2 regions of the Cohaesibacter intestini genome follow, and region 1 is predicted to be linked to the other one. Evidence: riboswitches for the same ligand, from Rfam matches in the RefSeq annotation. Region 1 holds a riboswitch; the other holds the start of a gene.
What was found. Region 1 has a riboswitch for cobalamin ahead of DSD30_RS18520 (DUF1636 family protein). Riboswitches for the same ligand answer to the same signal wherever they lie in the genome.

Region 1 (4,420 bases):
CCGGGCATTCCGTTCCGATTCGTGAAGTGCGCCTGTCTGCCGGAGCCGGTTTTGTCGTGGTGATTTGCGGTGAAATCATGACCATGCCGGGCTTGCCGCGCAAACCGGCAGCCCTATCTATCCACCTTAATAACAATGGCGACATTGAAGGGCTGTTTTAACGGGGCTATAGGTAGGCGGGAATTGAGAGCATAGCGGCATCATTTTGTCGCCAATGGGTTTGAGGGAAACAGCATGACCGCCACCCGAATTGATGGCAAAGCCATCGCCACTGATTTGCGCGCGACAATCGCGATCGAAGCCGAGAAACTGATCAAGGAAACCAACGTGGTGCCCGGCATTGCTGTGGTGATTGTCGGCGAAGACCCCGCCAGCAAGGTCTATGTCGCCTCCAAGGGCAAAGCCGCCAAGGAATGCAACTTCCATTCTGTGCAACATACTTTGGCGGACGATGTCACGGAAGAAACCTTGTTGTCTCTAATTGGCGATTTGAATGACGATCCGGCCATTCACGGCATACTGGTGCAGTTGCCGCTGCCCGATCATATCAACGAGTCCAAGGTGCTCAATCTGATACGCCCAGACAAAGATGTCGATGGTTTCCATCCGATCAATGTCGGCTTGTTGACCGCAGGCGAGCGCGACAAGGCGATGGTGCCTTGCACCCCTGCCGGCTCGCTCATTCTGGCCAAGCGGGTTTTGGGCAACCTGTCGGGCAAGAATGCGGTTGTCATTGGCCGCTCGAACATTGTTGGCAAACCGATGGCGGCTTTGCTGCTGGCGGAAAGCTGCACCGTCACGATTGCCCATAGCCGGACCAAAGACCTGCCGGATGTCGTGCGTGGCGCTGACATTGTCGTTGCTGCGGTTGGGCGGCCTCAAATGGTCAAGGGCGACTGGATCAAGGACGGTGCCTGTGTCATCGACGTGGGGATCAACCGGATTGATGCGCCAGAGCGCGGCGAAGGCAAGACCCGTCTTGTCGGGGACGTAGACTATGACAGTGCTGCTGAGCGGGCCGGATCCATCACACCGGTGCCGGGTGGCGTCGGCCCGATGACGATTGCTTTGTTAATGGCCAACACCCTGACAGCGGCGCGTCGCTCGGCCGGGCTTGATGATCTGGATTACGCATCCATGCTATCGTGATCTTTGCATTCTTACGGCGCGCTTTATGGGTCCTATTTTAGTACCCAACGCGCTGAAATGATTGTAAAAGCGTCACCTGAGGCTTATATTATAAGAGTAAGATCCAGCGTTCTGAGGGAGTGAACCATGCCGAACAAGGACGTCGCAGAATATCTCATCGCCAAGATCAAGGCGGATGGTCTGCTTGATGAATACAAGCGGGCACGCAAGCCCAAACCTCCCAAGCAAAGCGACGACACCTTTTTGAAGGCGGGTTATCGCATTCTGGAGGAAACCGGCGCGTTACCCAAAGAAATCGAACTAAAGAAGGCAATCGCCGATCAATATGAACGCCTCAATGCAGCAACCAGTCAGGAAGAGCGCGAAGCAGAGTTTCGCAAACTTGCCGAGTTGCAGATGGTGCTCGGCGTAGAACAGGATGCGCGGCGCAAATTCTACACAGAATAATTGCACGGCTCTGCGCTTCTATTATACCCCGCCTGTCCTGACGGATTGGCGGGGTTTCTTTTTTGCTGGCATGTTGGTTCGATGTCATCCCTCGCATTTTTCCTGTCGAATGCTCGACCTTTGACAGACTTCTCCTTTCGATCTGTCCGTTGTGATTGACAATCCTAGGGTTATCCCGCACAAGGGGAGTTACGGAAGGTTCTGCTTTGCAAGAAGGCAAGGCGGATGAAAAGGGAACACGGTGCGGATGACCCAACTCGGGGCCTAAACCGTGGCTGCCCCCGCAACTGTAAGCGGATTGCCATTTCAAAGGACCACTGGATTTTTAATCCGGGAAGGCGAAATGGCGTAAAACCGCGAGCCAGGAGACCTGCCTGCCGCAGCAATTCACGACCGGTCGGGGAGGATCGGAGCCGTGGAACCTTTTCCGCATGCTCCACTTTACCCGGTCTATCTCGATTCAAGTCGGCCTTGTCCAACAGGCCTATCAGGAGGCGAAATGGCGAAGAAGTCTGGGCTTATGCAGGTCTGTGTGACCTGTCGGCGCATTGATCCTACGGACACCGCAGCGGATGCCCGGCCCATCGAAGGCCAGTTGCTACACGACCGGTTGGTCGAAGCGGTTAGCAAGGACGATGTGTTGCGCGATACGCTAGCCGTTGAACCTGTGCAATGCATGAATAGTTGCCAGCAAGCCTGCACGGTCAGCCTGCGCAGCGCTGGCAAATATGGCTATGTGATTGCTGAGCTGGATAAGTCTGATGAACGCGTCGACGATCTGCTTTCCTTCTCCCGGCTTTATGTTGCGTCTGATACCGGCGCACCAGTTTGGCGAGAGCGCCCAGAGCATGTTCGCAAGAACACCCTCGTCCGCCTGCACCCGTCTCCCGAATTTCCCGATATGAAAGATTAGAGGTCCATCATGTCCTTTGCCTCCTCCAACAAAAAGATTCCTGCAACTGTCGTGACCGGCTTTCTTGGTGCTGGCAAGACAACCCTGATCCGCAAACTGATCGAACAGGCAGGCGACAAGAAAATCGCGCTGATCGTCAATGAATTCGGGGACATGGGCTTTGACGGCGAATTGCTCAGCGACTGCGGTAACCCGAACTGCACTGCCGACGATGTGGTCGAACTGAAAAATGGCTGCATCTGTTGCACGGTGGCTGATGATTTCCTGCCAACCATCGAAATGCTTCTGAAGCGCGATCCGAAGCCGGATCATATCGTCATTGAAACCTCTGGCCTTGCCCTGCCTCAGCCGTTGGTTAAGGCCTTCCAGTGGCCGAGCGTGCGGGCCTCTGTCACGGTGGACGGAGTTGTGACCATTGCCGATGCATCTGCGCTCAGCGATGGGCATTATAGCCAGAATGAAGACGCCATTGCCAAGCAGCGCGCGCAGGATGACAGCCTTGATCATGAAAGCCCGATTGAGGAATTGTTTGCCGATCAGCTGAAATGCGCTGACATGATTGTCATTTCCAAAGCCGATCTGGTGGACGAGGAAGGTATGGCGCGGGTTGAAGCGATCATCGGCGAACATGCCCGCGAAGGCGTGAAGAATATTCACTCGCGCAATGGCGATGTCTCAGCCGCCATTTTGCTGGGGCTTGATTCCGTGGCTGAGGATGATCTGGATAGCCGCAAGGCCGCCCACGATCACCATCATGATCATGACCATGACGACCATGATGACCATGACGATCATGACCACGACCACCATCATTATCATCATCATGACGAGTTCCACTCCATTGTCGTGCCGCCGCGCGTCTTTGCCTCGATGGAAGATGTGAAGGTGAGTGTTGAGAAGGCGTTGGCGCAGCCGGGTATTTTGCGGGTCAAGGGTTATGCGGCGCTTGAGGGCAAGAAAGCCCGCGTTGTCGTTCAGGCAGTTGGTCGTCGGGTTGACAGCTGGTTCGATACATCAGGCGAAGCCAAGACCGGTCTGGTGGTGATCGGCCTTAAAGATTTTGATCAGGCAGCGGCGGAAGCCACGCTCTCCTGATTTTGAAAGGTCATAGCAAGTCCCATGCATATTCTCGCACCACAAGCCGGCCGCATTGATGATCAGGATGAAGCAATCGATCTGGGGCAAAGCCCCGGCGATATTCTCATTCTGTCAGCGGCCGACAGTGAGCTTTCCGCCTTTGTTGAATCCTCCCGTTATCGGCGGTCGCAAGACCATCGGGTGCGCCTTGCCAGTCTGATGGCGCTGGGGCATCCCTACTCGGTCGACATGTATGTGGAACAGACGGCGCAACATGCAAAGCTGATCGTATTAAGGCTGTTGGGCGGGGCGGAATATTGGCGCTATGGCCTGGAACAATTGCAAAAACTGTCTCGCGGCACTGGCATGCATTTGCTTGTCATGCCGGGGGACAATAAATGGGATGAAGATCTTGCGTCCTGGTCAAGTGTTGACCCTGCGGTTGTCCGTCGGTTCTGGCGCTATTGTGTTGAGGGCGGACAGGACAACATGATCCATGCGCTCGATTATGCGAGCCATTTGATCGACTCGAACCGCGCGGATGCCCCTCAGCCTCTCGCCCTGCCCCGTGTCGGCATTTTGCATGAAGGTCGTAGCTTTAGCGGCGATGATGGGCTTGAGGCTTATATCAGTTTGTTTGAAGGCAAAGAGGCGCGGCCAGTGGTGCCGATCTTCGTTTACCGGTCCTATATTCAAAGTGCCCTCACCGCGCCGATTGATGCCTTGTGCAAGGCGTTGGAAGCCAATGGACACCATGCCATTGCCTTCTTCGTGCCGAGCCTCAAGGACGCTGAGGCACAGGAATTTCTCAACAAGACGTTTGAAACGTTTCGC
Region 2 (4,420 bases), on a different contig from region 1:
CTGGCCGCATTCAATGAGCCGAATGTCCAGTGAACGATCGCGGCTAGCTGCTCTTGCGTGGCAACAAATTGCAGGGTCGCGGTGAAGGCACTGAACAGATAGGTCAACCCGATACCTGCCAGAATGATCGTCGTTGCTGAGATGCCACTCAAACCGGCAATCCCCAGAACAATCCCGGCACACAGCATGGATGAGGCAAATGCGCCGCCAACCATCATGTAGGTGCCCAGTTCGGGCATTTGCAAAGCTCCCAACAGGATGGCCAGCGCCGCCCCAAAGGCCGCAGCGGGGGAAAGGCCCACGGTGAAGGGACTGACCAGCGGATTGCGCGTGATCCCCTGCATCATGACGCCCGCGATCGACAGCCCGGCACCGCCAACGAGGGCCATGGTGATGCGCGGCAGGCGCAGTTGCATCACGACCTTCTCCTGCAGAACGGACACTTCGGCAAACAGATTGGCGGGCAGGACGGGACCAAGAAGTATTTGAATGGCCTGAAGCAGTGAAATGTCATTGGCGCCAAGGGAAACCGCAAAGACCGACAGCAGAGCCAGCAGCAGCACGCCCGATAGGCAAATCAGGGAGGCACGGATGGTCCGGCGAGCATAGGCTCGCCGGATATCCCCCGATGGATCCTGAACGGATGACCCAGATGGGATGACCTCCGATGGAGAGAAGGCCCTGTTCATCACTGACCTGCTTCCCATTCGGTGGCCTTGGCCCAGTAGCGTCCCGGATAGGCGACACCCTGAAAATCCTCCAGCCATGTTTTCATCACCGCATCTGGATCAACATCTTCGAAGCGGTCTGGATAGAGCCATTTGGCAATCGACAGCGCGCCGATCATCTTGGAACAACCCCCAGCCAGATAGTAGTTCATGTGGTAGGCATCACCATTCTTGATCGCCGGCAGTGCGTCAAAACCAGGACGTTCCTTTAGCGCTTCAAAGAAGGCCTGTGAGAAGCTTGCCGGGTGAAGCGGATAGGAGCCGGGCTGAAGCTTGATGATCATGTCTGGTTGTGCCTTGAGGATTGCTTCGGGGTCCACTTCATGATTGTGGACACTTCCGCGCTCTTTGGGCTGGGTTTCAATATCGACATGTTCAAAGATATTGCGTCCGCCAGCCGCTTCGATCATGTCATGCCAGCCGGAGCCACGCAGCACGGAACGATAGGGCGTTTTCTCCTCGAGATAGACCGTCTTGCGCTCTGCGCCTTCAAGCCGCTCTTTCAACAGCGCCATGTTGCCGGTATAGAAGGCGTTGAGCTTGGCGGCCTTTTCCTCGGCGTCGAACATCTTGCCAAAGGCGGTAATGTTGGAGACATGCTTGAGGACATCCCAGCCGGTCAGTACCACAACAGGAATGTCGAAAGGCTCGAGCGTCTTGATGGCCTCCTGCCAACTGCCGTTGCGGGGGAAGATCACAACATCGGGGTCTTGTGCAATGATCGCCTCGTAATTTGGCTCTCGCTGCCCTTTCCCGACAAGCATACCCTCCTTGAGGTCCGGCCAGTAGGTGGGATCGCGCGTCACCCAACTGTCGACACCGACGATCACGTCCATGTCAGCCACCGCACGAATGAACTCAGCATTGTAGCGGTTGAAGACGACTGCGCGCTTCAATGGTTTGTCAAAGGTCAGCGTGCGACCGCTGTCATCGGTGATGTTGATAGGGGCTGCAGTTGCAACAGAATAAGTCGCGGCAAATGCCACAAAGAAGGCGATCGCGCGCGCCAGACGCGATAGGCCGGATAGCCAGATATTGGAAAGCAATGTCCCGTACTCCAGATGCGGCAAGGCAACCGAAGTCGGGCAAGTCTGATGCAATCAGATTCAATATGGCGAAGACGCAGAGACATGCGCATTGTCATGAGACCCTCCTCCAGGACACCCCGCCCGGGTTGAATGATTGAATGTCGGCAGGTCTCCTGGCTTACAGGTCATTGCGCTCCCCGGCCTTCCCAGATTGGTACAATCCAGTGGCCAGCTTGAGGGCGCTCTCTGTTTACAGTTGCGGGGACAGCTCCGGATTTGTGACAGGCTCATGCATCTGCCACGCACCGAATTCCCTTTTTATTCCGTTAAGGAAACCGACGAACAGATATATCCACTATGCGGCAGCAGCTGTCAATCGGGGATCTATCGCTTTGTCTGAAATCAGCCAGCGATCCCGGAAACCGCTATTCGAGATCGGCGCCCATGCGAACAGACAAGCGTTTCGCGATTCGTTTGACATTGGTAATCAGATTTTCACGGTCCGTCTCGTCGGCATCTTCAATCAGCAGACTGACGGCGATGCCGGCAATCGGCGTGTTCTGAGAGTCCAGAACCGGGGCACCGAAGCAAATGATGCCTTCTGCCACTTCCTGATTGTCGATGGAGTATCCACGCTTGCGGATGGCCGCCAAATCCTCCAGCAGCCCATCAATCGACTGTTCGCTGAAAGGTGTGCGCGGTTCTGGCAACCCGTCTGCATAAAGGCGCTTGACTTCGAAATCACTCATCGAGCTGAGGAAGGCCTTTCCCGTTGCCGTGAAGGCTGCGGGAAGCCGCATTCCGGCACGAAATTCTATCAAAGAGTGACTAAATTCGGAATTGCGCGCGGCTATATATACAACTTCTGCTCCGTCTCTGACCGTCAATGTGATGGTCGCTCCAGGCATTTCGGTCTCGGTGTCCCAAATGGACGCAAACTCTGTTGCAACGTCAGATTGTCGATTGAAGGCATTGGACCAGCGCATGACATGGGGGCCCAACTGGTAGGCTTGATCGGACCGCTTGATCAGCAGATTTAGCTCCACAAGCGTTTGACAAAGCGTATGAACCGAGCTTTTCGCAAGATTCAATTCCTGCGCCAGTTTCGACACGGTCGGGTGTGTCCGACTGCGAGCAACAAAATCCAGAATGCGCGACGCTCTTTCAACCGCAGGCACTAGTTTTGGTGTTGGATTGTCCATAATTCCTCGTCGTCTTTTTTTGAAGTTTCTTTTCTATCTTGACAATCTTCCATACACCCGGATATGGTTTTGTACATAGAAAGACGTTCCATATACTGAACAATAAACATATATCAGAACATCTTTCAAGGCAAAAGTATTTGACATTTTGTCACATATTCACCGTGTGGTTGGGGAGGAGCGCATGGCCTTGAGTGTTAGAGACTGGGCGACCAGATTCAGTCAAGCCTCGGACAATGATGCCGCCATTGGCGCAATGGCTCGTCACTTTACCTGCACCTACCTGCTGGATATGGGCCTCGCCAAGGCGATCGTTCGTATGTTGGATGGCAAGGTGCATGAAATCAATATCAATCCCGGCCCTCTTGATTCCTACGATTTTGCCTTGCGTGCCAGCCCAGATACCTGGCGGGAATTTGCGCAGCCTATTCCCAACCCGATGTATCACGGCATTTGGTCTGCGAGCTTCCGGCGCGATCTCAAGCTGGAAGGCAACTTGCTTGTCCTAATGCAAAATCTTCGCAATTTCACCATTCAATTTGAGCTGTTGCGCAAAGTGGGCGTGCCTGTCTGAGCCAAACCGCTTGCGGCGCCACAGCACACGGTCACGATACAAATTCTTTAGGGGGAACCTGATGGTCAAGCACTCTCCGGTTGTGGGTCGGTATGTAACCATCGATGTGGATGGCTGCGAATATAAGGTCTTCTATCTCCGCAACGGACAGGGGCAGCCTCTTGTCTGTCAGCACACGGCTGGTTGTCACAATCATCAATGGCGCGATCTGCTCGAAGATCCGGACATCACAGCCCGGTATGACGTCATCGCCTATGATCTGGCCCGACATGGCAAATCGGATCCGCCGACAAATAAGGAATGGTGGAAAGAGGAATACAAGCTCACGGCCGACCACTTTATGAAGTTCATCCTCGCCTTTTGCGATGCGCTGGAGCTCGAAGATCCGATCTTTATGGGGTCGTCTTTCGGTGGCAATGTTGCGCTGCAGCTGGCCCTTCATCACCCCGACCGCTTTCGCGCCGTCATCCCGGTTGAGGCCGCCGAACATGCGCCGGGCTTCTTTCTGGAATGGTGGCGTCACCCCCATGTCAATGCCGCTCAGGTCTGCGCCTCTGGTGTGTGGGATCTGATGGCCCCGCAAAGCCCCGAGCAGGATCGCTGGGCAACATGGCATTACTATACCCAAGGCTCGGAAGTGTTTCAGGGCGACCTCTATTTCTATTCGATAGACCACGATTTGCGAGGCCGCCTTGCCGAGATCGATACGGCCCGCTGCCCGGTCGTGATGATGACCGGCACCTACGATTATCTCACCCCACCGGAAGCAACCGAGAATACGGCACGTCAGATTCCGGGGGGCATCTATATCGAAATGGAGGATATCGGGCATTTCCCGATGTCGGAAAATTATCCGCTCTTTGCGGTTTATCTCAAAGAAGCGCTGCG

Region 2: it holds a riboswitch for cobalamin, as region 1 does, so the genes downstream of both, DSD30_RS20230 (ABC transporter substrate-binding protein) here and DSD30_RS18520 (DUF1636 family protein) in region 1, are expected to answer to the same signal.

Annotation. Positions count from the first base shown of each region.
Region 1 covers NZ_QODK01000006.1:110,193-114,612, forward strand. Annotated here, with positions in the region: gene DSD30_RS18505 (formate--tetrahydrofolate ligase) at 1-161, shown strand, start outside; gene folD (bifunctional methylenetetrahydrofolate dehydrogenase/methenyltetrahydrofolate cyclohydrolase FolD) at 235-1,149, shown strand; gene DSD30_RS18515 (DnaJ family domain-containing protein) at 1,276-1,596, shown strand; cobalamin riboswitch at 1,776-1,988, shown strand; gene DSD30_RS18520 (DUF1636 family protein) at 2,096-2,509, shown strand; gene cobW (cobalamin biosynthesis protein CobW) at 2,519-3,604, shown strand; gene cobN (cobaltochelatase subunit CobN) at 3,629-4,420, shown strand, end outside.
Region 2 covers NZ_QODK01000008.1:114,592-119,011, forward strand. Annotated here, with positions in the region: gene DSD30_RS20225 (FecCD family ABC transporter permease) at 1-689, opposite strand, end outside; gene DSD30_RS20230 (ABC transporter substrate-binding protein) at 689-1,774, opposite strand; cobalamin riboswitch at 1,903-2,111, opposite strand; gene DSD30_RS20235 (IclR family transcriptional regulator) at 2,182-2,958, opposite strand; gene DSD30_RS20240 (hypothetical protein) at 3,143-3,532, shown strand; gene DSD30_RS20245 (alpha/beta fold hydrolase) at 3,594-4,420, shown strand, end outside.